4 regions of the Pseudomonas sp. NPDC090755 genome follow, and region 4 is predicted to be linked to each of the others. Evidence: predicted binding sites of a transcription regulator. Region 4 holds the regulator's gene; each other region holds the start of a gene.
What was found. Region 4 encodes sigma-54, which starts transcription at its own class of promoters, with help from an activator protein. Its sites were predicted from a motif close to ANTGGCATNNANNTTGCTNT; they were not measured.
Positions count from the first base shown of each region.

Region 1 (7,548 bases), on a different contig from region 4:
ATCACGTAGTAAAGGTGCTGGCGCTGGCTGACCGGGTGCGCTTCAGGGAAGTAGCGCCCGGCGACCCGGCGCAGGAACCATTCTTCGAGCAGCAGGCCCTGCAAGGCGCCGGGTTCGTCCTTGCGTTCAACGGGCAATGTTTTCAACAGCCAGGCCTGCTGCTGGCTGTCGCGCACGCGATACAGCAACGATTGCCGGCTGTGCCCCACCTGTTGCTCCACCGTCCAGCCATCGATCAGTTGGCCGCGGCGCAAGGGTGGGGGCAGCGGCCATTGCTGCAGTTGCGCCAGGGAGTCGCCGAGGTTGCTGGCGCCCAACTGGTCGACCCTGACCAACAGGGCGCTGGCGTTGTCCTGGCTGCCGCTGTGATGGGCGCAGCTGACCAGGGTCCGGGCGGCGTCCTGCAGGTCGATCTGTTCGCGCAGTACGGCCCTGATCTGCGATTCGCTGAGGCTGGCCCAGACACCATCGCTGAGCAGGACGAAGCACTCGCCGGCGTGCAGGTCGCCCTCCAGGTAGTCGACCTGCAGATGCTGGTCCAGCCCCAGGGCGCGCTTGAGTACGTGCTGCATGCCCGGTTGGTCCCAGACATGGTCCTCGCTGATGCGTTGCAGCTGCCCGGCGCCCCAGCGATAGATCCGGCAGTCGCCGACATGTGCCAGGGTGAAGCGTCGGCCGCGCAGCACCAGGGCACTGAGGGTGGTCAGCAGCGGCTGGCCGCCGCCGTTGGCGCGCAGCCAGCGGTTTTGTGCCAGCAGCAGTCGGTCCAGGGCCTGGGCCACGCCCCAGGTCGCGGGGGTGGCGTAGTAGTCCAGGGCCAGGGCCTGCAGGCTGGCGCGCGCCGCCAGCCCACCATCGGCGCACTGGCTGACGCCGTCGGCCAGGGCGAACAGGTAGCCCTTGCTGGCGGCCAGCTCGGCGTTGGGCGTGACCAGGCGCAGGGCGTCCTGGTTCTCTTCCCGGGGGCCGGTGGCGCTGGCTTGGGCGAAGCTCAGTTGCAAGCTCATGGTGGGGCCTCAGACCCGGGCCGCGGTCACGGCGGCCGAGCCCCAGGTGGTGCGCCAGCGTTGCTTGACGCCGTGCAGGCCGAACCAGGCCAGGATGCCCAGACTGGCGAACAGCCAGAGGCCCAGCTGATAGTCGCCGCTGTGCTGCTTGATCGCGCCCAGACCTGCGGCCAGAAGGAAGCCGCCGATGCCGCCGGCCATGCCGATCAGGCCGGTCATCACCCCGATTTCCTGGCGAAAGCGCTGTGGCACCAACTGGAACACTGCACCATTGCCTGCACCGAGGCCTAGCATGGCACTGACGAACAAGGCCAGCGCTGCCACCGAGCTGGGCAGGTTGAAGCCGACCGCAGCAATGCACACCGCTGCCACGCTGTACATCGCCAACAAGGTGCGGATACCGCCGAAGCGATCCGCCAGTGCGCCGCCCAGGGGGCGCATCAGGCTGCCGGCAAAGACGCAGGCGGCGGTGTAGTAGCCGGCAGTGACCGGGCTCAGGCCGTACTGGTCGTTGAAGTAGCCGGGCAGGGCGCTGGCCAGGCCGATGAAACCGCCGAACGTGACACTGTAGAAGAACATGAACCACCAGCTGTCGCGATCCCCCAGGGCCTTGAGGTAATCGGCCATGGCCTTGGGCTTGGGCCGCTCGGGGGCATTGCGCGCCAGCAGGGCGAACAGTACCAGGGTCAGCAGCAGCGGAATCACGGCAAGGCCGAACACGTTGTTCCAGCCGAAGCTGGCCGCCAGCACCGGCGCCAGCAAGGCGGCGAACACCGTGCCGGAGTTGCCGGCACCGGCGATGCCCATGGCCTTGCCCTGGTGCTGGGCCGGGTACCACTGCGAAGCCAGCGGCAGGGACACGGCAAAGGAGGCGCCGGCGACACCGAGGAACACACCCAGCAGCAGGGCCTGTTCATAGCTGTGCACGCCCAGGTGCCAGGCACAGGACAGGGCGACGATGACGATCACCTGGCCGATCAGCCCGGCGGTTTTCGGCGACAGTCGATCGACCAGCACACCCATGATGAAGCGCAGGATGGCCCCGGCCAGGATCGGCGTGGCCACCATCAGGCCGCGTTGCTGGGTCGTCAGGTGCAGGTCGGTGGCGATTTGCACCGCCAGCGGGCCGAGCAGGTACCAGACCATGAAGCTCAGGTCGAAGTACAAAAAGGCGGCGAACAGCGTGGGGACATGCCCGGACTTCCAGAAACTCGTATTCATCGAACACCTCGTTGAACAGGGGCTGAAACGAAAAAGACGTCGCCACCCGACCCGCGTGTGCGAGTGGGGGGGGCGACGTCTTTGTCGTGGAGGGGCAACCGCCGTTGGCTACCGGTACGAATGATTTAGCAAGAGCCGGGCCAGAGTCGCCTCAGCCCAGCAGATCGCTCATGGCGATGATCTGTTCGGCCACCTGGATCAGCTTCTGCTGCTTGCTCATGGCCTGGCGGCGCATCAGGGTGTAGGCCTGCTCCTCGTTGCAGTCCTTCATCTTCATCAGCAGGCCCTTGGCCAGTTCGATGCGCTTGCGTTCGGCCAGTTGCTGGTCGCGGGCCTGCAACTGGGCCTTGAGCGCCTGGTCGCTCTCGAAGCGGGCCATGGCCACATCGAGAATCGGCTGCAGCCGCGCGGCATGGATGCCTTCGACGATGTAGGCGCTGACGCCGGCCTGGATCGCCTGGCGCATCACCCCGGGATCGTGCTCGTCGGTGAACATGACAATCGGCCGAGGTCGGTCGCGGCTGACCAGCACCACCTGTTCCATGACATCACGGCCCGGTGATTCGGTATCGATCAGCACCACGTCCGGACGCACCGTTTCGACGCGTGCCGGCAGGTCGATGGTCAGCCCGGACTCTTCGATAACCTCGAAGCCGGCCTCGACCAGCGCAGCCTTCAGGCGTCCGACTTTCTTTGCGGTGTCATCGATCAACAGGATTCGCAGCATCAAAGCGTCTCCTTCTCAGCGGCAGGCGAGGGCGGCGGGCGACTCGGCCAGCGCGTGCAGGGCAAAGCTGCGGGCATAGGCGGCCGGCTCGCTGCCATCCCACCAGGTGCCATCGATCAACTGGCTGCGCCGCAGGTTGCTTTCATCGCACGGCACGCCAAGGGCGCTGGCGGCGTCGCGATACAGCGCCAGTTGCTGGACCCGCTGTGCCACGGCCAGGTAGTCGGGGTCTTCACGCAGCAGGCCCCAGCGGCGGAACTGGGTCATGAACCACATGCCGTCGGACAGATAGGGCAGGTTGGCGCGGCCCTGGTCATGCAGGCGCAAGGCATGGGGGTCGTGCCAGCGATTGCCAAGGCCGTCGTGGTAGTCGCCCAGCAAACGCGGCTCGATGCTGCGCAGCGATGTGTCCAGATAGGCCTTGCCACTGAGCAGTTGCGCGGTGCTGCGGCGGTTTTCCGGACTTTGCTCGATGAACCGGCTGGCGGCCAGGATCGCCATGACCAGGGCCCGGGCGGTGTTGGGGTACTGCTCGACAAAGGCGCGGGTGCAGCCCAGGACTTTCTCTGGATGGTCCGGCCAGATGGACTGGCTGCAGGCCAGGGTGAACCCCTGGCCCTGGTCGACGGCGCTCGCCGACCAGGGCTCGCCGACGCAGAAGCCGTCGATGCGCCCGGCCTGCAGATGGGCAAGCATCTGTGCCGGCGGTACGACCACGCTGCTGACGTCGTGCAAGGGATGGATGCCTTGGCTGGCCAGCCAGTAATACAGCCACATGGCATGGGTACCTGTGGGAAAGGTCTGAGCAAAGGTCAGTTTTGAACTGCTTTGGTGCACGAAACGCTTCAGTGCCTCTGGAGTGGTCACGCCCTGGCGTTGTAAGGCCGGCGACAGGTTGATGCCCTGGGCGTTCTGGTTCAGGCCCATCAGCACCGACATGTCGGTGGCACCGATGCCGCCGATGCCCAGGTGCACGGCGTAGATCAGCCCGTACAGGCTATGGGCGGCGTCCAGCTCGCCACTGACCAGCTTGTCGCGCAGGCCGGCCCAGGAGCTCTGGCGCTTGAGGTTGAGGCTCAGGCCGTAGGGCTGGGCGAAGCCCTGGGTGGCGGCCACCACCACCGAAGCGCAATCGCTCAGGGCCATGAAGCCGATATCCAGGCTGTGCTTCTCCGGCGCGTCGCTGCCGTTGACCCAGGCCAGGGGGGAAGTGGGGGTGTCTGTATTCACAAGGTCGTGCCCGTATCGAGGTCTGGCCGTGCCTTATGGCGGGCCGGGGTTGTCTGTAACAAAGCAACGCATATGCCAAGGCGGCGCTGTCCCCCGGACGACGCCGCCGCTATAATCGCCCACCTCACTCACGTCGAGCTAAGCCCGCCCATGTATACCCTGGCCCGCCAGCTGCTGTTCAAGCTCTCTCCGGAGACCTCCCATGACCTGTCCCTGGACCTGATCGGCGCCGGTGGCCGCCTGGGCCTGAACGGGCTGCTGACCAAGGCCCCGGCATCGCTGCCGGTCACGGTCATGGGCCTGGAGTTCGCCAACCCGGTGGGGCTGGCGGCAGGGCTGGACAAGAACGGCGCGGCCATCGACGGCTTCGCCCAGCTGGGTTTCGGTTTTGTCGAGATCGGCACCGTGACCCCGCGTCCGCAGCCGGGCAACCCCAAGCCACGTCTGTTCCGCCTGCCGGAAGCCGAGGCGATCATCAACCGCATGGGCTTCAACAACCTGGGTGTCGACAACCTGCTGGGCCGTGTGCGTGCGGCCAAATACCGCGGCGTGCTGGGCATCAACATCGGCAAGAACTTCGACACCCCGGTCGAGCGCGCGGTGGATGACTACCTGATCTGCCTGGAGAAGGTCTACGACCAGGCCAGCTATATCACCGTCAACGTCAGCTCGCCGAACACGCCGGGCCTGCGCAGCCTGCAATTCGGCGATTCGCTCAAGCAACTGCTCGATGCCCTGGCCGAGCGCCGTGGGCAACTGGCAACCCAGTACGGCAAGCATGTGCCGCTGGCGATCAAGATCGCGCCGGACATGAGCGACGAGGAAACCGCACTGGTGGCTTCGGCGCTGATCGAATCAGGCATGGACGCGGTGATCGCCACCAACACCACCCTTGGCCGTGAAGGGGTCGAAGGCCTGCAGCATGGTGATGAGGCCGGTGGCCTGTCCGGTGCGCCGGTGCTGGAAAAGAGCACCCACATCGTCAAGGTGCTTTCCGGTGAACTGGGCGGCAAGCTGCCGATCATCGCCGCTGGCGGGATCACCGAGGGCAAGCACGCGGCGCAGAAGATCGCTGCCGGTGCCAGCCTGGTACAGATTTATTCGGGGTTCATCTACAAGGGGCCTGCGCTGATTCGCGAGGCCGTGGATGCCATCGCCGCCATGCCGCGCTGAAGCGCAGGCATAAAAAAGGGCCCCTTGAAGGGGCCCCTGGGCCTTAGCCCGCCGCCCGGATGGGGCGCGCATGGTAAATGAATTCAGTTCCTCGCTCAGCCAACGGCGTGAAGTTCGTTGAGTCTATGAATACCCGCAGTGCCGGTCATACCGTCCCAGTTGTCGCCGCGTCCTTCGCGCCAGCCATTGATCCATGCCTGGCGTACAGACGGTAGAGTAAAGGGGCAAAGCTCGCGGGATTTGCCGGTGACCCCATATTGGTAGCCACGTGAAAATGCTCGTTCCAACGGATCACGCTTAAGTCTTCTCATAGGGTGTTGCCCTCACTTGTTGACTGTAATGTCCCGTCGGCCTCTAGGAGGCCGGGCAGAATCGTTCTGCCGGTTTGCGCTCGCTGCCGGCGTCGCGAGCGAAAGTGTTGCCCCGTTGCGGTGACAACCTGAGATGAGTTCTAACCAATGCACGACACAGTGTGAATGATCGTTTTGTCATAAGGGCGTAACCTTTCTGAGGGTCACAGGATAAGTAAATAAATGCGTCTGAAGAGGATGCGACGCAAAGCCCGCTATGATCAGGGTTTGATCGGAGAAGAAGTCACTTGGCCATTGCCGGGTGATAATTTGTAACAAGGCAGTCAATACGACGAAGGGTCATTTTTCCCCCTGATAATCGTGAATTTTTCATTCTGCCCGGTGATCAAAGGTTTTCTGCCCCAGGCAAAAGGCCGGATTTACGGGCGGCCCGGCACTCATCGCAGTGCCATTCGAGCGCTCGCTGGAAAGGCGTTCGATTAAACATCGGCAGGGCAATGCGTTTGCCCTCCACTTATTGCTCAAGGCACTGGATACCTCATGTCGGACCGTTTCGAACTCTACCTCACCTGCCCCAAAGGCCTTGAAGGCCTGCTTGCCGAAGAAGCGCGCGGCCTTGGCCTTGAAGAGGTGCGTGAACACACCTCGGCCATTCGCGGCTCGGCCGACATGGAAACCGCCTACCGCCTGTGCCTCTGGTCTCGCTTGGGCAACCGCGTGCTGCTGGTGCTCAAGCGCTTCACCATGAAGAATGCCGACGAGCTGTACGACGGCGTCCACGAGGTCGAGTGGCAGGACCACCTGGAACCCAGCGGCTCGCTGGCGGTGGAGTTCAGCGGTCATGGCTCGGGCATCGACAACACCCATTTCGGCGCCCTGAAGGTCAAGGATGCCATCGTCGACAAACTGCGCACCCGTGACGGCGAGCGCCCGTCGGTGGACAAGCTCAATCCGGACTTGCGCGTGCACCTGCGCCTGGAGCGTGGTGAGGCGATCCTGTCCCTGGACCTGTCCGGGCACAGCCTGCACCAGCGCGGCTATCGCCTGCAGCAAGGTGCCGCCCCGCTCAAGGAAAACCTGGCCGCTGCCGTGTTGATCCGTGCCGGCTGGCCGCGCATTGCCGCCGAGGGCGGTGCCCTGGCTGACCCGATGTGCGGTGTGGGTACCTTCCTGGTCGAGGCGGCGATGATTGCCGCCGATATCGCGCCGAACCTCAAGCGTGAGCGCTGGGGTTTCAGTGCCTGGCTCGGTCATGTGCCGGCCCTGTGGCGCAAGCTGCATGACGAAGCCCTGGCCCGTGCCCAGGCCGGCCTTGCCCGTCCACCGTTGTGGATCCGTGGTTACGAAGCCGATCCGCGACTGATCCAGCCGGGGCGCAACAACGTCGAGCGCGCGGGCCTGAGTGACTGGGTGAAGATCTACCAGGGCGAGGTGGGCACCTTCGAACCGCGTCCGGACCAGAACCAGAAAGGCCTGGTGATCTGCAACCCACCCTACGGCGAGCGCCTGGGTGATGAAGCCAGCCTGCTGTACCTCTACCAGAACCTCGGCGAGCGCCTGCGCCAGGCCTGCCTGAACTGGGAGGCGGCGGTGTTCACCGGCGCGCCGGACCTGGGCAAGCGCATGGGTATCCGCAGCCATAAGCAGTATGCGTTCTGGAACGGCGCGCTGCCGTGCAAGCTGCTGCTGATCAAGGTTCAACCCGACCAGTTTGTGACCGGCGAGCGCCGCCAGCCCGAACGTGACACCCATGGCAACGAAGGCCAGCGCTCGCCTGCGGCAGTGGCCAGCGAGCCGGCGCGCCTGAGCGAAGGCGGACAGATGTTCGCCAACCGTCTGCAGAAGAACCTCAAGCAGTTGGGCAAATGGGCCAAGCGCG
Region 1 is NZ_JBIVXC010000005.1:12,040-19,587, reverse strand. Features, by position in the region: gene ACIQUS_RS09890 (protein kinase) at 1-1,007, opposite strand, end outside; gene ACIQUS_RS09885 (nitrate/nitrite transporter) at 1,017-2,228, opposite strand; gene ACIQUS_RS09880 (ANTAR domain-containing response regulator) at 2,380-2,955, opposite strand; gene ACIQUS_RS09875 (CmpA/NrtA family ABC transporter substrate-binding protein) at 2,971-4,185, opposite strand; gene ACIQUS_RS09870 (quinone-dependent dihydroorotate dehydrogenase) at 4,336-5,358, shown strand; gene rmf (ribosome modulation factor) at 5,454-5,669, opposite strand; gene rlmKL (bifunctional 23S rRNA (guanine(2069)-N(7))-methyltransferase RlmK/23S rRNA (guanine(2445)-N(2))-methyltransferase RlmL) at 6,210-7,548, shown strand, end outside.
Region 1: ACIQUS_RS09875 (CmpA/NrtA family ABC transporter substrate-binding protein) is a predicted target of sigma-54. The motif match lies at 4,246-4,265, and genes of this name have one in related genera.

Region 2 (7,548 bases), on a different contig from region 4:
CGGCGAAGGTGGTGTTGAAGCGCTCTTCGAAATGCAGGTGGCGCAGTTCCACTTCAACCTGGGTCAGGCCCAGTGGCGTACCGGTGGCGAACTTCTCGTACACCTGGCCCAGTTGCAGGCGCTCTTCGACATTCCCTTCAAAGCGCAGCTTGCAGCCGGTGGCGGAGATGTCCAGCAGTTTGCCACGCAGCTCACCCTTGCCCTTGAGCTTGTCGCCATCGAGCTTGATGTCGACCAGTTGCGACAGCTTCAGCGCAGCACGGAAGGCATTGCGCCGCTGGTGATAGGCCACCTCGGTCGGCAACGCGCCACGGTAGCAGCGGTGGCCGTCGACCTCGCTGATGGTCTGCGGGGTGTTGCATTCCCAGGCAATGCGCACGCCGTCATGAAAGCCCTCGACCCGGAACGGCTCGCCATTCTCGAGAAAGCGCTCGCCGTCGCGGGGCACCATTTCGTCCAGCGACAGGCGATTGCCTTCGCGGTCGACATCGACCACATAGCTCTGGAAGCGCTGGCTGCGTTCGTGGAAGGTGATGATCAGCGGGTCATGGCTCTCTTGCAGTGACCGCAAGTTGGCGGCAATTTCCAAAGGGGTGGTCAGCACCTTCGGAGGCTGCGGAGCTTCTGCTTCATTCAACACGGGTAGTCAATCTCCAGGCAAAAACGACACACGCAATTAACGGCATTTTGCCAGTATGTTCCGTGCCTTGATACAGGGAATCAAGCCTGACTAAGCGCCCGTGGCTTGGCAAGGGGGGAGGTCGAGCCGCGGCTGTCATACAGCGACGGTGATTCGCCACCCATGAGGATTCTCAGCTGGTTGGCCGTGGCGCCTTGCTGGATCTGGATCAGCTGGCCGTTGCGCGCATTGAGCGCCTGGCACTCGGCGAGCAGTTTGCCCAGGGCATCCAGTTGTTGCAGGAGCCGCTCGCCCGCCTGCGAGTGGCTGGCCAGTTGTACGACACCGTCACGGTCCTGGCTCAGGCCGAGGCTGGCGAGCAGTTCGCTGCGCCGCCGACCTTGCTGATCGAGAAGAATCACCAGCGACTGCTTGCGCGCGAGGATGTCTTCCAGCAGCGGCATGTCGCGGCCGTGCAGGGCAATCGACTCGGTCTGCAGCAATTCGAGCAGTTGTTGCGCTGGCGCAAAATCGTCTTCGATCAGTTGCAGCAGGGTAATGTCGTGCATGGCTGGCTCTTGGTTTCCGGCGTCCTGAAGTCAGCGCGCCTGGGGCTAGCGCTGGGCTTCGAAATCTAGCAGTTTGCTGGCAACGCGGTTGCTGTCGACCTGGTAGCTGCCGTTGGCGATGGCCTGTTTCAACTCCGCCACCCGGGCGCTGTTGACAACCGGCTGCTCGCGCAGCTTGTCAGTGACCTGTTGCAACTGCTGGGCCTCTTGGCTGAGGTGTACGGTTTCGCCGCTGGCGCTGCCCTGAACGACACTGTCGCTCTTGGCCGCGGCATTGCTGGCGGTGCTTTCCTGGCTGTTGCCAGTGCGCACGCCGCCGGCAACCGACGGAGAGTTATTCAAACGACTGAAGTCGATGACCATGATCAAAAAACCTCTGGGTATTTGGACGCTTGCCTTGTTTTCGGCCAACCCGAAAGAAACTTTAGGCGCAATTGCACGGCAATCTGCACGGCAGGCTCAAGCGCTGGGCTCCCAATCGGACACAGTTTAGGAAAAGCGCTTGCCGATCGCCAGGGTTGTTCGCAGGTCTGCTGTCTACATGGCCACTTCCACCTGTCCCGGCCCTGTGACCCTGGCCTTGACCACGCGTTTTGAATTGAGGTTGCGCACCCTGATCTGTTCGCTCTGGCCGCCCTTGCTCAGGGCTTCGCCCGGCATGCGCACGCTGAGGCTGCCGCTGCGGGCGGTGATGACCACCTGATCGCCCTTGCGGATGACGTCGGCCTGCTCCAGGTGCTGGGGTGTCAGCACCTGGTCCATGACCGTCGGTCGGATAACCTTGAAGCCGATGGCCTGGTCCAGGCTGGACAGGAAACCCTGGTTCAGCGTGCCGACGTCACGCTCGCGCAGGATGACATCCTGCTCGCCGACAATGCTCTCGCGCTTGAGCGGGCGAGCCACGGTCACCACATTGCGAAACAGGCGGACCTGGGCCGGTACGAACACGGTCCAGGGGGCGGCGCCTTCGCAGCGAACCCGCACGGTGACGCGTCCCAGTGGCTGTGCCGGGCTTTCCAGGCTGGCATCCAGCTGCCGGTCGCAAAGCGGCATGCGCAGACGCGGATCGAGGGTGTTGACCTGGATTTCGTAGCGGCCTTCGGTCTGGCTGCTGGCCAGATAATCTTCAACGGTGAATTCAAGAAACCCCTGGGTGACACCGATAAGCTGTTCAGGCAAGGTGAACGCGTCAGCCAGGGTTCGAACGCCAGGAACCAGCAGGCCCAGCGCAGCAAGGAGGCCGGGCAGTTGGCGGGTCAGGCGTCGGAAAAATGTCGTTTTCATGTTCATGCGATTAAAAAAAGCAAAGCGCGTGCCGACTGGGTACGTGGCTCGAAGCGTTTGGTGAAGGAGTCTGGCATGGCGGGTGTAATGGATTCGGTGAACCAGCGCACGCAACTGGTGGGGCAGAACCGCCTGGAGCTGCTGCTGTTTCGCCTCAATGGCGATCAGTTGTACGGGATCAACGTGTTCAAGGTGCGGGAGGTACTGCAGTGCCCATCGCTGACCGTGATGCCCAGGTCCAACCCGGTTGTGCGCGGTGTCGCGAATATCCGAGGAGCAACCATCCCGATCCTGGATCTGGCGATGGCGACCGGCATGCCCGGTCTGCGTGAAGAGACCAGCAACAGCTTCGTGATCATCACGGAGTACAACACCAAGACCCAGGGTTTTCTGGTGCACTCGGTGGAGCGCATCGTCAACATGAACTGGGAGGAGATCCATCCGCCACCCAAGGGCACCGGGCGCGATCACTACCTGACCGCGGTGACCCGGGTCGACGGCAAGATGGTCGAGATCATCGACGTGGAGAAGATCCTCGCCGAAGTGGCACCGACTTCCGAATCGATCTCCGAAGGCGTGGTCGATGCCGAGGTGCAGGACAAGGCAGTGCTGTTGCGGGTGCTGACGGTCGATGACTCGTCGGTGGCACGCAAGCAGGTCAGTCGTTGCCTGCAGACCGTCGGGGTCGAAGTGGTGGCGCTCAATGATGGTCGCCAGGCGCTGGACTACCTGCGCAAGCTGGTGGATGAGGGCAAGCGGCCGGAGGACGAGTTCCTGATGATGATCTCCGACATCGAGATGCCGGAGATGGATGGCTACACCCTGACCGCCGAGATCCGCAGCGACCCGCGCATGCAAAACCTGCATATCATCCTGCATACTTCGCTGTCCGGGGTGTTCAACCAGGCGATGGTCAAGAAGGTCGGGGCGGATGATTTCCTCGCCAAGTTCAAGCCGGACGACCTCGCCCAGCGCGTCGTCGACCGCATCAAGGCCACGCATTAACGGCCAGGGGCATGGCCCCTGGTGGTTCACACGATTTAAGAGGCGGCATCATTGTCTACGGGTAATTTGGATTTCGAACAGTTCCGGGTCTTCCTGGAAAAAGCCTGTGGCATCCTGCTGGGCGAAAATAAGCAGTACCTGGTCTCCAGCCGTCTCAACAAGCTGATGGAGCAACAGGGCATCAAGTCCCTGAGCGAGCTGGTGCAGCGTATCCAGGGTCAGCCACGCAGCGGATTGCGCGAGCAGGTGGTCGATGCCATGACCACCAACGAGACCCTCTGGTTTCGCGACACCTATCCGTTCGAAGTGCTCAAGAACAAGGTGTTGCCCGAGCAGATCAAGGCCAACCCGGGGCAGCGTTTGCGCATCTGGTCGGCTGCCTGTTCCTCGGGGCAGGAGCCGTACTCGATCTCCATGGCCATCGACGAGTTCGAGCGCAGCAACATCGGCCAGTTGAAGATGGGCGCGCAGATCGTTGCCACCGACCTGTCCGGGTCGATGCTCAACAACTGCCGTACCGGTGAGTACGACAGCCTGGCCATCGCCCGCGGGCTGTCCCAGGAGCGTCTGCAGCGCTACTTCGATGTCAAGGCACCGGGTCGCTGGGCGGTCAAGGCGCCGATCCGCAGCCGCGTGGAGTTTCGTTCCTTCAACCTGCTCGACAGCTATGCGAGCCTGGGCAAGTTCGACATTGTGTTCTGTCGCAACGTGCTGATCTACTTCTCGGCGCAGGTCAAGAAGGACATCCTGATGCGCATTCACAGTACCTTGAAGCCGGGTGGTTACCTGTTCCTGGGGGCTTCCGAGGCGCTCAATGGCTTGCCGGACCACTACCAGATGGTTCAGTGCAGCCCGGGTATCATCTACCAGGCCAAGTAAAGCGCACGCCGTGTAGGAGCGGGCTTGCCCCGCGAATGGATCAGCTCGTCATCAATGCGTTGGCGCTGGCGACGATGAGCATATCCATTCCCCGCGGCGGCGCGGCTGGCTGGTTTCGTCCTTTACGGCGACCCACTTTTGAGGGCAAAAGTGGGCAAAACCCGTGTCCCTGCATCCGGCCCTGCGGCGCTCGCCGGCCATCCATGGCCGTCGCCCCACTACGCAAGGGTTCCACTCGGCCTCCTGATGGGACAATCGGTGGCGCCTGGAATATCGCGCGTTCAGAAGCAAGAGCAAAGGCAGAGCGAAGCTTGGTCTCAGCTTTCCGATTTCGCCTTTGCCCTTGCCTTTGCCTTTGCTTCTGCTGTTCGTACATCGCCAGTCCAGACGACACGATTCGTCCCTTCAGGAGGCTGAGCGCAGGTATTGCGTAGTCGGGTGCAGGCCATGGATGGCCTGCAAGCACCGCAGGGCCATGGATGGCCCTTCGGTGCGCCCCGGCGGGAGCAATGCCGGAGGGAAGGGGCCCGCAGCGTAGCGGAGGGCCGGATGCAGGGACGCACGGTTTGCGCCACTTTGCCATGACAAAGTGGCCCGCCGTAAAGGCGGAAGGGGCCAGCAGCGTCACCATCGCGAATGGATCAGCTCGCAACACGGCAAGCCAAAGCGTTGGCACTGAAGGCGGTGAGCATATCCATTCCCTGTGGCGGCTCCAACGGCTGGTTTCGCCCTTTACGGCGACCCACTTTTGAGGGCAAAAGTGGGGCAAAACCCGTGTCCCTGCATCCGGCCCTTCGCTGCGCTACGGGTACCCTCGTTCCACCCTTGCTCCCGTGGGGGCGCGCCGAAGGGCCGTCCCTGGCCCTACGGCGCTCGCCGGCCATCCATGGCCGTCGCCCCACTACGCAAGGGTTCCACTCGGCCTCCTGAAGGGACGATCGATGGCGCCTGGAATATCGCGCGTTCAGAAGCAAGAGCAAAAGCAGAGTGAAGCGCGGGCTCGGCTTTGCGCTTTTGCTTTTGCTGTTCGTACATCGCCAGCCCAGACGACGCGATTCGTCCCTTCAGGAGGCTGAACGCAGGTATTGCGTAGTCGGGTGCAGGCCATGGATGGCCGCCGTAAAGGCGGAAGGGGCCAGCAGCGTCACTGCATCAAATGGATCAGCTCGCAACACGCCAGACCAAAGCGCCGGCGCCGCCAAATTGCCGCTTTGCCGGCGCCAGGCGGAATGCCCTTGCCGCTTTTCTGGCATTGCCCCTGATGGAAAACCGTTGAAAGCCCCGTAAATACGGGGCTTTGTTTTTTGGCATGGCTCTTGCTCTGTCACTGCCAACGAATTATCCGGTCAACCTTCGAAGGTTTCCCCGACATGAGCATCAGCTTCGACAAAGCGCTCGGCATTCACGAAAAGGCACTGGGCTTTCGCGCCCAGCGTGCCGAAGTGCTGGCCAACAACATCGCCAACGCCGATACGCCCAACTACAAGGCGCGGGACATGGACTTCTCCTCGGTGCTGGCTGCCGAGAGCGAGAAGGCCAAAAGCGGCCGCTTCGCCCTGGACCGGACCAACACCCGGCACATCGAGGCCGAAGGCCTGACCATGGGCGACGACACCCTGCAGTACCGCACGCCGATGCAGCCGTCGATCGACCAGAACACCGTCGATGCCCAGCTCGAACAATCCAGCTACGCGGAAAACGCCGTGGGCTTCCAGGCCAGCTTCACGCTGCTCAACAGTAAATTCAAAGGGCTGGTTTCGGCCCTGCGCGGAGAGTAAGTCATGTCCCTCGCCAGTGTCTTCAACATTGCCGGTAGCGGCATGAGCGCGCAGACCACGCGCCTGAATACCGTCGCTTCGAACATCGCCAACGCCGAGACCGTGTCGTCGAGCATCGACCAGACCTACCGTGCTCGCCACCCGGTGTTCGCCACCACCTTCCAGCAGGCCCAGGGCGGCGTCAGCCAGTCGCTGTTCCAGGACCAGGACAACGCCGGCCAGGGCGTGCAGGTGCTCGGCGTGGTCGAGGACCAGAGCAACCTGGAAGCGCGCTACGAGCCCAACCACCCGGCGGCGAACAAGGACGGCTACGTCTACTACCCGAACGTCAATGTGGTCGAGGAAATGGCCGACATGATCTCGGCCAGTCGCTCGTTCCAGACCAATGCCGAGCTGATGAACACGGCCAAGACCATGATGCAGAAAGTGCTGACCCTGGGTCAGTGATAGGGGCTTTGGAATGAGTACGACAGACTCCACCAGCAGCGTTTCCAGCTCTGTACTGCAATCGCTGCAGAAGCCGGAAACCACTGGCAACAGCAAGACCGGCACCGCAGGCAGCGCCCTGGGCAAGGATGCGTTCCTGCAATTGCTGGTCACCCAGATGAAGAACCAGAACCCGCTCGATCCGCAGGAGAACGGCGAGTTCGTGGCGCAGCTGGCGCAGTTCAGCAGCCTGGAAGGCATTCAGACGCTCAACGATTCGGTGTCCACCATTGGTGGCGCGTTCCTCTCGTCCATCGCCCTGCAGGCCTCTTCGCTGGTCGGGCGAAATGTGGTCGTGCAGACCGACAAGGCGGTCGTCGACACCAGCAAGGAAATGCGCGGCTCGGTCAACCTGACCTCGTCCAGCACCGCGACCACTGTCGGCATCTATGACAGTGACGGCGAGCTGGTGCGCACCCTCGACCTGGGCAGCCAGAAGGGCGGCCGGGTGGACTTCACCTGGGATGGCAAGGACAGCGACGGCGAAGTAGCACCTGCCGGCACTTACAGCTTCAAGGCCTCGGGCACCATCGAAGGGGTGGCCACGACCATGACGACCAACCTGCCGGCCTCGGTCAGCAGTGTGACCATGGGCAGCAATGGTTCGGAAATGATGCTGAACCTGGCCGGCCTCGGCAGCATCGGACTGTCGAAAATTCAATCCATTGGAATCTAGGGCCGACAACACGGCAGGAGTGAGCACATGTCTTTCAATATCGGTCTTAGCGGCCTGTATGCAGCAAACAAGGCCCTGAATGTCACCGGCAACAACATCGCCAACGTTGCCACCACGGGTTTCAAAACCTCCCGTGCCGAATTCGCCGACCAGTACGCGTCGTCGATCCGTGGTACCAGCGGCAAGACCGCAGTGGGCAGTGGTGTGACCACTGCCGCCGTGTCGCAGATGTTCACCCAGGGTAACTTCACC
Region 2 is NZ_JBIVXC010000010.1:193,017-200,564, forward strand. Features, by position in the region: gene ACIQUS_RS16670 (flagellar brake protein) at 1-640, opposite strand, end outside; gene ACIQUS_RS16675 (flagella synthesis protein FlgN) at 721-1,188, opposite strand; gene flgM (flagellar biosynthesis anti-sigma factor FlgM) at 1,234-1,551, opposite strand; gene flgA (flagellar basal body P-ring formation chaperone FlgA) at 1,726-2,478, opposite strand; gene ACIQUS_RS16690 (chemotaxis protein CheV) at 2,548-3,477, shown strand; gene cheR (protein-glutamate O-methyltransferase CheR) at 3,529-4,356, shown strand; gene flgB (flagellar basal body rod protein FlgB) at 5,727-6,134, shown strand; gene flgC (flagellar basal body rod protein FlgC) at 6,138-6,581, shown strand; gene flgD (flagellar hook assembly protein FlgD) at 6,595-7,296, shown strand; gene flgE (flagellar hook protein FlgE) at 7,324-7,548, shown strand, end outside.
Region 2: flgB (flagellar basal body rod protein FlgB) is a predicted target of sigma-54. The motif match lies at 5,660-5,679, and genes of this name have one in related genera.

Region 3 (7,548 bases), on a different contig from region 4:
ATCAGGTGCAGGTCGCAGCCGCTGTTGGCGCACAGCCTGATAATGTTGCCGGTATTCGGCGGAATCTCTGGTTGAAAGAGGATGACGTGAAACATGCACGGCTCCGAACATAAAGATGGCGAGCATTCTACTCCTGAACCGGACCCGCGTTCGCAGCTATGGCCACGGGTTCTGTTCTCGATGGCGATCCTTGGCATGCTGGTGGGGCTGATGATCGGTCGCCTGACCGCGCCCGAGCCCCGGGTGCTGGAGCAGGTGCAGATCGTCGAGGGTGGCCTGGACCTGTGGTTCAACGAGGAACCCAAGCTGCATGGCGAGGAAGTGGAGGGCACCCTGGCCCTGGTGTTCGACGCCGAGGGCAAGGCTGCCCGGGGGCAGCTGCAGCTGCAGGGCAAGCCTGTGACCTGGCGGGTACAGAAGAGTGACGGTGGGCTGCTGGTGACCCTGGTCGCGGCTCGCCCCCTGCACGGCGACTGGGCCGGTGCAGAGGACGAGGGACGCTGGCGGGTGCAGGTGCGACTGCGCGAATAAAAGAGGGGAATCCCCGGCCTGCCTGTACCAAGGCCCCCAAAACTGGAAGTACTGATACTAATGCAGAGTGTGTGCCAGTTTTGTTGCAGTGCGGAAAATGGTGGGTTTAGAGCGGTTGGCTGGGGTTTTGCCGAAATTTTTTGCGTTGTAGCGGTGCGTCGTGGGTCATGGCGGTGCACTTTAGGGCGCCATCGCCGGCTACGCCGGCTCCCACAATGCTTTGAGCTGCACTGGCACTGGTGGGAGCTGGCGCAGCAGCTACAACGCGCAGAATCAGGCCTCGTCGTCGCCTTCCTCATCGCCCCCGTCGACCTTCATCCCCAGTTCCTTGATCTTGCGCGTCAGGGTGTTGCGTCCCCAGCCCAGCAGAACGGCGGCATCCCGGCGGCGGCCGGCGGTGTGCTTGAGCGCTGTCTCGATCATGATCCGCTCGAAGCTTGGCACCGCGCTGTCGAGCAGGCTCGACTGACCGCGTGACAACGCCTGGTCGGCCCACTGGCGCAGGGCCTGTTCCCAGTTGGTCACCGGCGCCGCGTCCTGGGGTAGGTTGAGCAGCTCCGGCGGCAGGTCGCCGATATGCACTTCGCGACCCGAAGCCATCACTGTGATCCAGCGGCAGGTGTTCTCCAGCTGGCGCACGTTGCCCGGCCACGGAAGGTTGCGAATGAACTCTTCGGTCTCCGGCTTGAGCAGCTTTGGCTCCACCGCCAGTTCCTGGGCCGCACGGCCGAGGAAGTGCCTGGCCAGGGTCGGGATGTCTTCGCGACGATCGGCCAGGCGCGGGATATGGATGCGGATCACGTTCAGGCGGTGGAACAGGTCTTCACGAAACTTGCCGGCCTGCACCAGGGTTTCCAGGTTCTGGTGGGTCGCGGCGATGATGCGTACATCGACCTTGACCGGCACATGACCACCCACCCGGTAGAACTCGCCATCGGCCAGCACGCGCAGCAGGCGGGTCTGGGTGTCGGCGGGCATGTCGCCGATCTCGTCGAGGAACAGGGTGCCGCCGTCGGCCTGCTCGAAGCGACCACGGCGCAGGTTGGCCGCACCGGTGAAGGCGCCTTTCTCATGGCCGAACAGTTCGGACTCCATCAGGTCCTTGGGAATGGCTGCCATGTTCAGGGCGATGAACGGCGACGCCGCACGCGGGCTGTGGCGGTGCAGGGCGTGAGCGACCAGCTCTTTGCCGGTACCGGACTCACCATTGATCAACACGGTGATGTTGGAGTGGCTCAAGCGACCGATGGCGCGAAACACCTCCTGCATCGCCGGCGCCTCGCCGATGATTTCCGGCGTGCGGGTCAGGCTCGGGGCGACATCCAGGCCCTGTTGTTCCTGGGCATGCTGGTTGGCGCGCTTGACCAGCGAAACGGCTTCGTCGACGTCGAACGGCTTGGGCAGGTATTCGAAGGCACCGCCCTGGTAGGAGGCCACCGCACTGTCGAGGTCGGAGTGGGCGGTCATGATGATGACCGGCAGGCGCGGGTGCTGTTCGCGTATCTGCGCCAGCAAATCCAGGCCACTGGCGCCGGGCATACGGATGTCGGAAATGATCACGTCAGGCTGCTGGCGGGCCAGGCGGCTCATGACGCCGTCGGCACTGTCGAAGCTCTGGGTGGTCATGCCTTCCTGTTGCAGGGCTTTTTCCAGGACCCAGCGGATGGAGCGATCATCGTCGACGATCCAGACGGTTTCACTACGGCTCATGAGGCGGTGGCTCCTTGTTCCAGGGGCAGGAAGATCGAGAAGGTGGTGTGGCCCGGGTGGCTGTCACATTCGATCAGGCCCTGGTGCTGGCTGATGATGTTCTGGGTAATGGCCAGGCCCAGCCCGGTACCGTCCGGGCGACCGCTGACCATGGGGTAGAAGATGGTTTCCTGCAGCTCGGCCGGGATGCCCGGGCCGTTGTCGATGATCTCGACCTTGGCCACCAGGCGATGGCGGGTGTGGCCGATGGTGAACTGGCGCATGGCCCGGCTGCGCAGGGTGATGCGCCCCAGGCGCAGTTCGTTCTGGCCACTGATGGCCTGCATGGCGTTGCGCACGATATTGAGCACGGCCTGGATCATTTGTTCGCGGTCGATCAGTACATCCGGCAGGCTCGGGTCGTAATCGCGCACCAGGGTGATACCGCCCTGGCTTTCCGCCTCGACCAGGCTGCACACGCGCTCCAGCACTTCATGGATGTTGGTCATGGCCAGCGACGGCAGCTTGTTCGAGCCCAGCATGCGATCCACCAGGTTACGCAGGCGGTCGGCCTCCTCGATGATCACATTGGTGTAATCCTTGAGGCCGTCTTCGGGCAGCTCCCGGGACAGCAGCTGGGCGGCACCACGAATACCGCCCAGCGGATTCTTGATCTCATGGGCCAGGCCGCGGACCAGCATCTTGGTGGTTTCCTGCTTGGACAGCTGTGCCTCTTCCTTGGTGATGCGCAGCAGCCGGTCGCGGGGGTGGACTTCGAGCAGCAGCAGGGTCTGGCCCTTGCTCAGGATCGGCGTCACCGCGTAGTCGACGGTCTGGGTCTGGCCGGTCAACGAGGTGAGCTGGGCTTCACGCTTGGTGAAGGGGTGCGCGTGCTCCACTGCCAGGCGCAGGGAGTTGAGCGCTTCGGGGGATTCAGTGAACAACTCGCTGATGAATTGCCCATGGCTGCGCTGGCCGCTGATGGCCAGGAGCATTTCCGCTGCCGGGTTCATGTACTCGAGGCGCAGGTCGGCGTTGAGCAGAATGGTGGCAGTGGTCAGGTTGTCCAGTAGCAGTCGGTGCAGGGCATCGCTGATGGTCATGGGGCGTCGGTGACCTCTTTTGGCTCATGACGACCCCAGGTGTGTGTCAGGGTCGCGGGCGCTGGTTGTCTGCTGGTAACAAGAAAATGCAAAAAACAAACCAAGGCTCCGAAAAGAAGCGGATCTGCCGGATAAAGACCTGAATTTGCGCTAAATACGGCTACAAAGCCCTGGTTCGGCGGTTTGCTTGAACCAAAATGGACCGATACGAGCCAGTGCATGCAACTGCATGCACCAATATAGAGCATAGGGTGAAATCACGGGGCGGTGCACAATGTGTAGGTGGCGAGCTTGAGTGCCATCTCCCGTGTCTCGTCCAACTCGCGCTGGGCGATCGCCTCCGTTACCGTGGGATAGCACGGCTCAGGAGGGTTGCGATCGAAGCGGGCCAACTCACTGAGCAGGGTTTGCTGTAACTGGTCCAGTTGTGGGCGCACTTGCGTTGTTAAATCCACTCGCGGCTTTTTGGGTGCGTTGCCAGTGGCCTGCCAGTCTGCCAGCGCGTAGAGCTGGAGCACTTTGTTGGCTCGAATCTGGGCAGCCATGAATTCGGCTGCTCGTTGGCTGCTGAGCTTGAGACTTGGCGCCAGGGCTTCAGCGTTGGCAATGACCTGCTGTTCACGAGACGGGTCTTCTACCAGTTGGCCGGACTGCCATTTGCTCAGGGCAATGGTTTCAGCAAGATCCAGACGTTGTTCAACCGAGTCCAGTAATCGCTGTAGTGGGTCGCTCGGCGAGGGTGCACAGCCTTGCGTGAGGAGAAGAGAGAAGAGCAGCAGGGTTAAGCGCATGACGAGGCTTCCAGAAGAAGGAGTGGCCAGTGTGGCGTTCCTGAAACTTTTTACCTGCCGTCTGATTCGTATACCAATGTCAGAAAAAGAAAAGGCCTCCCGTGTGGGAGGCCTCTCGCTATAGCGTTACGCCGTTACTGGATTAGCAGCTGTAGTACAGCTCGTATTCCAGTGGGTGTACGAAGGTGCGAACCTTGATTTCTTCTTCGGATTTCAGGGCGATGTAGGCATCGATGAAGTCGTCGGAGAATACGCCGCCCTTGGTCAGGAACGCACGGCCTTTGTCCAGCTCTTCCAGGGCTTCTTTCAGGCTGCCGCAAACCTGCGGGATTTCCTTGGCCTCTTCAGGCGGCAGGTCGTACAGGTTCTTGTCGGCGGCATCGCCTGGGTGGATCTTGTTCTGGATACCGTCCAGGCCGGCCATCAGCAGCGCGGCGAAGCACAGGTACGGGTTGGCAGCCGGATCCGGGAAGCGGGCTTCGATACGACGGGCTTTAGGGCTCGACACGTAAGGAATACGGATCGAAGCGGAACGGTTACGGGCCGAGTAGGCCAGCATGACCGGTGCTTCGAAACCTGGCACCAGGCGCTTGTAGGAGTTGGTGGCCGGGTTGGTGAAGCCGTTCAGGGCCTTGCCGTGCTTGATGATACCGCCGATGAAGTACAGGGCGGTGTCGGACAGGCCGGCATAGCCTTCGCCTGCGAAGGTGTTCTTGCCGTCTTTCCAGATCGACATGTGAACGTGCATGCCCGAGCCGTTGTCGCCGTACAGCGGCTTAGGCATGAAGGTAGCGGTGCGGCCGTAGGCATCGGCAACGTTGTGCACGACGTACTTCAGGGTCTGGACTTCGTCAGCCTTCTTCACCAGGGTGTTGAACTTGACGCCGATTTCGTTCTGGCCGGCAGTTGCCACTTCGTGGTGGTGAACTTCGACGGTCTGACCCATTTCTTCCAGTGCGTTGCACATGGCGGTACGGATTTCGTGGTCGTGGTCGAACGGTGGAACCGGGAAGTAACCACCTTTGACGCCTGGACGGTGGCCTTTGTTGCCGCCTTCGACGTCCTGGTCGGACATCCAGGAACCTTGCTCGGAGTAGATCTTGAACATGGAGCCCGAGATGTCGGACTTGAACTTCACTTCGTCGAAGATGAAGAACTCAGGCTCTGGACCGGCGAACACGGTGTCACCGATCAGGGTGCTTTTCAGGTGCTCTTCGGCACGCTTGGCGATTGCGCGTGGGTCGCGATCATAGCCCTGCATGCTGGCAGGGTCGATGATGTCGCAGGTCAGGATCAGGGTTGGCTCTTCGGTGAACGGGTCCAGCACGGCGGTGGAGTCGTCCGGCATCAGGATCATGTCGGAGGCTTCGATGCCTTTCCAGCCGGCGATGGAGGAACCGTCGAACATCTTGCCGGTTTCGAAGAAGTCTTCGTCCAGGCCGTCACGGGCTGGCATGGTGACGTGGTGCTGGATGCCTTTGGTGTCAGTGAAGCGCAGATCAATCCATTTAACGTCATGATCTTTGATGAGTTGAACCGACTTCGACATAGTGTCCTCCGGGGGATAGAGCGTGCCTGTGCAGCCCTTGAATTTGGGTGATGCCGGGCGCGAATAGTCCGCCAAGGCAACCTGCCTCACAAGGGAGCAAATTGCATGCCAGTGCCCCGGTTTGGAATTTCTGCCCCATTCCCACGCGTTTCAGGGGTTTTTGACCCGAGTGTCGGACAATTTTTGCACCCTGATGAGGCGCAATGTTGGTCTATTGCACCATAAGGGTGCATGCAAAACCTTCTGTACGATAATTGGTTAAACCTTGAGCAATTTCCGCTATAATCCGCGCCCCACTTTTTTAGTCGGCAGCGCACGCACAGTTTTTCATGAAACTAATCGTAAAAGTCTTCCCGGAAATCACCATCAAGAGCCGCCCGGTTCGCAAGCGTTTCATCCGTCAGCTGGGCCGCAACATTCGCACCGTGCTCAAGGACCTCGATCCTGAGCTGGCGGTCGATGGTGTCTGGGACAACCTCGAGGTGATCACCCGCGTCGAGGACGAGAAAGTCCTGCGTGAGATGACCGAGCGCCTGACCTGCACGCCGGGCATTGCCCACTTCCTGCAGGTCGAAGAGTACCCGCTGGGCGATTTCGACGACATCGTTGCCAAGTGCAAGACCCACTTCGGCCACCTGCTGGCCGGCAAGCGCTTCTCCGTGCGCTGCAAGCGTGGTGGTCACCACGACTTTACCTCGATGGACGTCGACCGTTATGTCGGCAGCCAGCTGCGCCAGCAGTGCGGCGCCGCCGGTATCGACCTGCGCAACCCCGAGGTGGAGGTGCGCATCGAGGTGCGCGACCAGCGCCTGTACGTGATCCACAGCCAGCACAAGGGCATCGGCGGCTACCCGCTGGGCGCCCTGGAGCAGACCCTGGTGCTGATGTCCGGTGGTTTCGACTCCACCGTGGCGGCCTACCAGATGATGCGTCGCGGCCTGATGACCCACTTCTGCTTCTTCAACCTCGGCGGCCGTGCCCACGAGCTGGGGGTGATGGAAGTCGCCCACTACCTGTGGAAGAAATACGGCAGCAGCCAGCGCGTTCTGTTTATCAGCGTGCCGTTCGAGGAAGTGGTCGGCGAGATCCTCGGCAAGGTCGACAACAGTTATATGGGCGTGACCCTCAAGCGCATGATGTTGCGCGCGGCGGCGCAGATGGCCGACCGCCTGGAGATCGACGCACTGGTCACCGGCGAGGCGATTTCCCAGGTCTCCAGCCAGACCCTGCCGAACCTGTCGATCATCGACCAGGCCACCGACAAACTGGTGCTGCGCCCGCTGCTGGCCACCCACAAGCAGGACATCATCGACCAGGCCGAGGCGATCGGCACCGCCGACTTCGCCAAGCACATGCCTGAATACTGTGGCGTGATTTCGGTGAACCCGACCACCCACGCCAAGCGCCACCGCATCGAACATGAAGAGAAACAGTTCGACATGGCCGTGCTGGAGCGCGCCCTGGAGCGCGCCCGCCTGATCGCCATCGACCACGTGATCGACGAGCTGAGCCAGGACATCCAGGTCGAGGAAGTCGGCCAGGCGCTGGCCGGTCAGGTCGTTATCGACATCCGTCATCCGGATGCCCAGGAAGATGAACCGCTGGAACTGGATGGCATCGAAGTGAAGATCATGCCGTTCTATGCGATCAACAGCCGCTTCAAGGAACTGGACCCAGCGCGCCAGTACCTGCTGTATTGCGACAAGGGCGTGATGAGTCGGCTGCATGCCCACCACCTGCTGAGCGAGGGACATGCCAATGTGCGTGTTTATCGTCCGGCATAAGACGCCGGGGTTGTATGGCGGAAGCATCCGCCATCGCCCTCCCGACCGCCGGGCAGTTTGAGCGCCGTTCATTCATATTCGCCGCTTAAAATAGCGGCAAC
Region 3 is NZ_JBIVXC010000001.1:466,693-474,240, forward strand. Features, by position in the region: gene ACIQUS_RS02195 (tRNA (cytidine(34)-2'-O)-methyltransferase) at 1-95, opposite strand, end outside; gene ACIQUS_RS02200 (hypothetical protein) at 94-531, shown strand; gene ntrC (nitrogen regulation protein NR(I)) at 805-2,241, opposite strand; gene glnL (nitrogen regulation protein NR(II)) at 2,238-3,323, opposite strand; gene aroQ (gamma subclass chorismate mutase AroQ) at 3,581-4,114, opposite strand; gene glnA (type I glutamate--ammonia ligase) at 4,257-5,663, opposite strand; gene thiI (tRNA uracil 4-sulfurtransferase ThiI) at 5,993-7,447, shown strand.
Region 3: glnA (type I glutamate--ammonia ligase) is a predicted target of sigma-54. The motif match lies at 5,757-5,776, and genes of this name have one in related genera.

Region 4 (7,548 bases):
CGTCCCCTGGCCCAGCACCTGGCCATCACCGACCACATAGATGTAGTCGGCAATACTGGCCGTTTCGGCCAGGTCGTGGGACACCACGATGCTGGTAATCCCCAGGGCGTCGTTGAGCAGGCGGATCAGGCGCACCAGAACGCCCATGGCGATCGGGTCCTGGCCTACGAAGGGCTCGTCGTACATGAGGATCTGCGGATCCAGGGCAATGGCACGGGCCAGGGCGACACGGCGCTTCATGCCGCCGGAGAGTTCGTCGGGCATCAGCTCGATGGCACCGCGAAGCCCGACGGCCTGCAGCTTCATCAGCACGATGTCACGGATCATCTCGTCGGACAGCTGGGTATGCACCCGCAGCGGGAATGCCACATTCTCGAACACATCGAGGTCGGTGAACAGCGCACCGCTCTGGAACAGCACACCCATCTGCTTGCGCGCATCGAACAGGTCGCTACGCGACAGCGCGGGCAGATTCTGCCCGGCGACCCAGACTTCGCCGCTGGCTGGGCGCAACTGCGCGCCCATCAGGCGCAGCAATGTGGTCTTGCCGCATCCGGAGGGTCCCATGATGCCGGTGACCTTGCCACGGGGAATGCGTATATCGACATTATTGAAAATGCTGCGCGAACCGCGCTTGAAGGTAACCCCCTTCAATTCGACCGCGTAGGCGTTATCAACGCTCATCTAGACTCCTTGCGATACGGCCTTCTCACTCAGACGCGCGCCCCCTTCATGGAGACACGCCCGCCCCGAGCGGACCGAACAGGCGGCAAACTATATCACCGCTGATAGCGGTGCCCCAAGGCCGCCGCCACGATCATTCAGCTATGGTTAAGCTAGATAGACGACCGTATGACAATCACAAGGTGAGGGTTTTGCGCATTGTCGCTATAATCGGCGCCTTTTCATCAGCCAAGCCGTTTCCGACATGAGCCAATCCAGCGAGCTGATCCAATCCGCACGGCGCACTATCGACCTTGAAGTCAAGGCGGTAGAAGGCCTGCTGGCCCACATCGACGCCGATTTCGTCAAAGCCTGCGAACTGATCCTGGCCAGCAAGGGCCGGGTCGTCGTGGTCGGAATGGGCAAATCGGGGCACATCGGCAAAAAACTCGCCGCCACCCTGGCCAGCACTGGAACGCCGTCATTTTTCGTCCACCCGGCAGAGGCGAGCCACGGCGACATGGGCATGATCACCCGTGACGATGTGATCCTGGCCCTGTCCAACTCCGGCTCCACCGCCGAGATCGTTACCCTGCTGCCGCTGATCAAACGCCTGGGCATCCAGCTGATCAGCCTGACCGGCAACCCCGATTCGCCGCTGGCCAAGGCCGCCGAGGTCAACCTGGATGCACGGGTCGAGCAGGAAGCCTGCCCATTGAACCTGGCGCCTACGTCCTCGACCACTGCGGCCCTGGTGCTGGGCGACGCCCTGGCCATCGCCCTGCTCGAGGCCCGCGGGTTCACGGCCGAAGACTTCGCCTTCTCGCACCCCGGTGGCGCGCTCGGGCGGCGCTTGCTGCTCAAGGTCGAGAATGTCATGCACGCAGGCACCGAGTTGCCACAGGTAAGCCGCGGCACCCTGCTCAAGGACGCTCTTCTTGAAATGTCTCGCAAAGGTTTGGGCATGACCGTGGTCCTCGAGGCCGACGGACGCCTGGCCGGGATCTTCACCGACGGCGACCTGCGCCGCAGCCTCGACCGCAATATCGACGTGCACACCACCCGTATCGAAGAGGTCATGACCGCCCACGGCAAGACCGCCCGCCCCGACATGCTTGCCGCCGAGGCGCTGAAAATCATGGAAGACCACAAGATCAACGCCCTGGTGGTGATCGACAAGAACGAGCGCCCGGTCGGTGCCCTGAACATGCACGACCTGCTGCGCGCCGGGGTGATGTAATGAGTGAGCAGTTGATGCAACGCGCCAAGGCCATCAAGCTTGCCGTGTTCGATGTGGACGGCGTACTGACCGACGGTCGCCTGTACTTCCTCGAAGACGGCAGCGAGTTCAAGACCTTCAACACCCTCGACGGCCAGGGCATCAAGATGCTCATGGCTTCGGGCGTGACCACGGCGATCATCAGCGGTCGCAAGACCCCGGTGGTCGAACGCCGGGCGAAGAACCTCGGCATCCCCCACCTGTACCAGGGGCGCGAAGATAAATTGGTGGTCCTGGACGAGCTTCTTGGCCAGCTCAACCTAAGCTATGAACAGGTCGCCTATCTGGGCGACGACCTGCCCGACCTGCCGGTGATCCGCCGGGTCGGCCTGGGAATGGCCGTGGCCAATGCCGCAGCCTTTGTCCGCGAGCATGCCCACGGGGTCACCATGGCCCGTGGCGGCGAAGGCGCAGCCCGCGAGTTCTGCGAGCTGATCCTGCAAGCCCAGGGCAATCTCGATGCGGCAAACGCCCACTACCTGTAGAGCGATACATGTTCAGTAAAAAAATCCGCACCATTGCGTTGTTCAGCGTGATTGCCGCCTTGTTGGTGGCAGTCGGCTACTGGAACATCGGCCCTGAAAGCTTCCTCGACAAGCCGGTTGCCCGTGTCGACGAAAATGCCATCGACTACTACGCCACCAACGCCCACAGCGTGCAGTTCCTGCCCGATGGCAAGCTGCAGTACGAGATGACCGCCGACAAGGTCGAACACCTCAAGACCAGCGAAATCACCCTGCTGACCAAGCCTGACCTGCAACTGTACCGCGGCACGACCTACCCCTGGCACGTGCAAAGCGACAAGGGCGAAGTCAACCCGGACGGCAGCGAGGTGGAATTGATCGACTCGGTACGGGTAGCCCGCACCGATGAAAAAAACCGCACTACCATCATTACCACCACCCGCATGACGGTGTTCCCGCAGAAGCAATATGCGCAAACCGAGCAAGCCGTTAAAATCGACGGCGCCGGTGGCGTGACTACGGGCAAGGGAATGAAGGCGTATTTGAAAGACGGCAGGATGGACCTGTTGTCCAACGTAAGAGGACAGTATGAGGCTCGTTAAAACCCTCCCCTTTTTGCTCAGCCTGAGCACAGCACTGGGAAGCGCGAGCGCCTGGGCCCTGCCGACTGACCGTGACCAGCCTATCCGCATCCAGGCCGACGATGCGCACCTGGATGACAAGCAAGGCGTCGCCACCTACAAGGGCGATGTGATCATCACCCAGGGCTCGATGATGATCAAAGGCAACACCGTGACCATCACCCGCGCTGCCAGCGGCGACATCGACGTGGTGACCTCGGTGGGTAACCTCGCCTACTTCGAACAGCAACAGAGCGCCGCCAAGCCGGACAAGATGAAGGGCTGGGCCGTGACCATCCAGTACCAGGCGCAGAAAGAACTGGTGATTCTCACCGACCGCGCCAAGGTCGAGAACGAAGGCAACACCACCGAAGGCGAGAAGATCGTCTACAACACCAAGACCCAGGTGGCGACCGCCGGTCGGGGTGGCAGCAACGTGGCCACGCCGCGTCAGCGCATCGACATGGTGATCCAGCCCAAGAAGAAGGCCGAGTAAATGGCGACCCTCAAAGCCCAGCACCTGGCCAAGAGTTACAAGAGCCGACAAGTGGTTCGCGACGTCAGCCTGTCCATCGACAGCGGCCAGATCGTCGGCCTGCTCGGCCCCAACGGCGCCGGCAAGACCACCTGTTTCTACATGATCGTCGGCCTGGTCCAGGCCGACCAGGGCCGCGTCCTGATCGACGACCTGGATGTCAGCCACCAGCCGATGCACGGCCGCGCCCGTGCCGGCATTGGCTACCTGCCCCAGGAAGCCTCGATCTTTCGCAAGCTGTCGGTGGCCGACAACATCCTGGGGATCCTCGAGACCCGCAAGGACCTCGATGCCGCCGGTCGACGCAAGGAACTGGAAAGCCTGCTGCAGGAATTTCACATCAGCCACATTCGCGACAACCTCGGCATGAGCCTGTCCGGTGGTGAACGCCGCCGCGTCGAAATCGCCCGCGCCCTGGCAACCGCGCCGAAATTCATCCTGCTCGACGAACCCTTTGCCGGTGTCGACCCGATCTCGGTCGGCGACATCAAGCAGATCATCCACCACCTCAAGGCCAAGGGCATTGGCGTGCTGATCACCGACCACAACGTCCGTGAGACCCTGGATATCTGCGAAACCGCCTACATCGTCAACGATGGCCAACTGATCGCTGAAGGCGATGCAGAGACCATCCTGGCCAACGACCTGGTGAAAGAGGTGTACCTGGGCCACGAGTTCCGCTTGTAAGTTCGAAGCGACACGGCGTTTGCCGGGGCTGCAGATCCGTTTCCATACGGCATAATTGTTACAGCACCCTAGGCAAACGCTCCAATTTCAGGCATATAATTTGCTTAAAGTTGGCGCTTCGGTGCCCTTGTAGTGGATGGCGCATGTGCGCCGGCGAAAAAGGTGTTAAGCCCCTGCCATGAAACCATCGCTCGTCCTAAGAATGGGCCAGCAACTGACGATGACTCCTCAGTTGCAACAGGCCATCCGTCTGCTCCAGCTTTCTACCCTGGACCTCCAGCAGGAAATCCAGGAAGCGCTGGAATCGAACCCGATGCTCGAACGCCAGGAAGAAGGCGACGACTTCGACAACAGCGACCCGATGGCCGACAACGCCGAAAGCAAGCCTGTTGCCGAAACCCAGGACACCAGCTTCCAGGAAACCACGCCGACCGTGGACAGCCTGGATGAAGGCGAATGGAGCGAGCGCATTCCCAACGAGCTGCCCGTCGACACGGCCTGGGAAGATATCTACCAGACCAGCGCCAGCAGCCTGCCCAGCAACGACGATGACGAGTGGGACTTCACCACCCGCACCTCGGCTGGCGAAAGCCTGCAGAGCCACCTGCTCTGGCAGTTGAACCTGGCACCGATGTCCGACACCGACCGGCTGATTGCCGTGACGCTGATCGACTGCATCAACAACCAGGGCTACCTGGACGAATCCCTCGAAGAAATCTGCGAGTCCTTCGATCCTGAACTGGATATCGAACTGGACGAAGTCGAAGCCGTCCTGCACCGCATCCAGCAGTTCGAGCCCGCCGGCATCGGCGCACGCAACCTCAGCGAGTGCCTGCTGCTGCAACTGCGCCAGCTGCCCGCCAGTACGCCGTGGATGGCCGAGGCTCAGCGCCTGGTCAAGGACTACATCGACCTGCTGGGCAGCCGCGACTACAGCCAGTTGATGCGACGCATGAAGCTCAAGGAAGAAGAACTGCGCCAGGTCATCGAGCTGGTCCAGAGCCTCAACCCGCGCCCGGGCTCACAAATCGAGTCCAGCGAAGCCGAATACGTGGTTCCTGACGTGATCGTGCGCAAGGACAACGAGCGCTGGCTGGTCGAGCTGAACCAGGAAGCCGTGCCACGCCTGCGGGTCAACCCGCAGTACGCAGGCTTTGTGCGACGCGCCGACACCAGCGCCGACAACACCTTCATGCGCAACCAGTTGCAGGAGGCCCGCTGGTTCATCAAGAGCCTGCAGAGCCGCAACGAGACCCTGATGAAGGTCGCCACCCAGATCGTCGAGCACCAGCGTGGTTTCCTCGACCATGGCGACGAAGCGATGAAACCGCTGGTGCTGCACGACATCGCCGAAGCGGTCGGCATGCACGAGTCGACCATTTCCCGGGTGACCACCCAGAAATACATGCACACCCCGCGGGGAATCTACGAGCTGAAGTACTTTTTCTCCAGCCACGTCAGCACCTCCGAGGGCGGTGAATGCTCGTCCACGGCGATCCGCGCGATCATCAAAAAACTGGTTGCAGCGGAAAATCAGAAAAAGCCATTGAGTGACAGCAAGATCGCTGGTTTACTGGAGGCACAAGGCATCCAGGTAGCCCGTCGCACCGTCGCCAAGTACCGCGAGTCTCTCGGCATCGCACCGTCGAGCGAACGCAAGCGACTGATGTAGCCCCTGAGATATGCCACAGCAGTTCAGTGGCAGGCGCAATACCTGCCTCTTTATGCACGGGCAACAAAGGAGAAGCTGTATGCAAGTCAATATCAGTGGACAGCATGTAGAAGTCACCCAACCGCTGCGCGAGTACGTCGAACAGAAACTGAAACGGCTGGAAGGTCACTTCGACAGGATTACCAACGTGACGGTGATCATGAAGGTCGAGAAATTGCAGCAGAAAATCGAAGCGACGCTGTTTATTCCCGGCGGCGAAGTGGTTGCAAATGCCGAACACGCAGACATGTATGCAGCGATCGACGCCTTGACCGACAAGCTCGACCGCCAACTGAAAAAACACAAGGAAAAACAGCAGAGCCTGCTGCAAGGTGCAGCAGCCCGCTGATCCCCCTCATCCATGATCCGACTTGAAACCATCCTGACCCCCGGCCGTTCCCTGGTGAACGTGCCGGGAGGCAGTAAAAAGCGCGCCCTGGAAAAGGTCGCCAACGTGATCGCCGAGCAAGTGCCCGAGCTGGAGATGCAAGACGTCTTCGAAAAGCTGGTCGCTCGCGAAAAACTGGGTTCCACCGGTTTTGGCAATGGCATTGCCATTCCCCACTGCCGGCTCGAAGGCTGCACTGCGCCCGTCAGCGCCCTGCTGCACCTGGATGCCCCCATTGATTACGATGCCATCGACGGCGCCCCGGTCGACCTGCTGTTTGTCCTGCTGGTTCCGGAAGCGGCCACCGATGCACACCTGGAACTGCTGCGCCAGATCGCCAGCATGCTCGACCGCAAGGAGGTTCGTGAGCGCCTGCGGGCCGCCGGCAGCAGCCAAGCGTTGTACCAGGTTGTCCTGGACGTACAGAACGAGCACTGACCCATGCGCCTGATCATCGTCAGCGGTCGCTCCGGCTCCGGCAAGAGCACCGCCCTCGCGGTACTGGAGGACAACGGCTATTACTGCATCGACAACCTGCCTGCCGGGTTGCTGCCGCAGTTGGCCGAAAACGCGCTGATCAACACCGAGCTGATGCAACCCAAGGTCGCCGTATCGATCGATGCGCGCAACCTGCCCAGTCACCTGGTTCGCTTCCCCGAACTGCTTGAAGATGCCCGCAGCCGGCATATCCAGTGTGACGTGCTGTACCTGGACGCCGACGAAGAGACCCTGCTCAAGCGCTTCTCGGAAACCCGTCGGCGCCATCCGCTGACCAACGCCAATCGCTCCCTGGCCGAAGCGATCAAGGTCGAAAGCGAACTGCTCGGACCGATCGCCGACCTTGCTGATCTGAAGATCGACACCACCAACCTGAACCTCTACCAGTTGCGTGACTCGGTCAAGCTGCGCCTGCTCAACCAGCCGGAGCCCGGCACCGCGTTCCTGGTCGAGTCGTTCGGCTTCAAGCGTGGCATGCCGGTGGACGCCGACCTGGTGTTCGATGTGCGCTGCCTGCCCAACCCGTACTGGAAGCCCGAGTTGCGCGAGCATTCAGGCCTTGAGCAACCGGTGATCGATTACCTGGCGGCGCAGCCCGATGTCGAGGAAATGTTCCAGGACATCTCCAGCTACCTGCTCAAATGGCTGCCGCGCTTTGCCGCCAGTAACCGCGCCTATGTCACCATCGCCATCGGCTGCACCG
Region 4 is NZ_JBIVXC010000002.1:313,927-321,474, forward strand. Features, by position in the region: gene ACIQUS_RS05305 (ATP-binding cassette domain-containing protein) at 1-684, opposite strand, end outside; gene ACIQUS_RS05310 (KpsF/GutQ family sugar-phosphate isomerase) at 929-1,903, shown strand; gene ACIQUS_RS05315 (KdsC family phosphatase) at 1,903-2,427, shown strand; gene lptC (LPS export ABC transporter periplasmic protein LptC) at 2,436-3,008, shown strand; gene lptA (lipopolysaccharide transport periplasmic protein LptA) at 2,995-3,522, shown strand; gene lptB (LPS export ABC transporter ATP-binding protein) at 3,523-4,248, shown strand; gene ACIQUS_RS05335 (RNA polymerase factor sigma-54) at 4,427-5,920, shown strand; gene hpf (ribosome hibernation-promoting factor, HPF/YfiA family) at 6,000-6,308, shown strand; gene ptsN (PTS IIA-like nitrogen regulatory protein PtsN) at 6,321-6,785, shown strand; gene rapZ (RNase adapter RapZ) at 6,789-7,548, shown strand, end outside.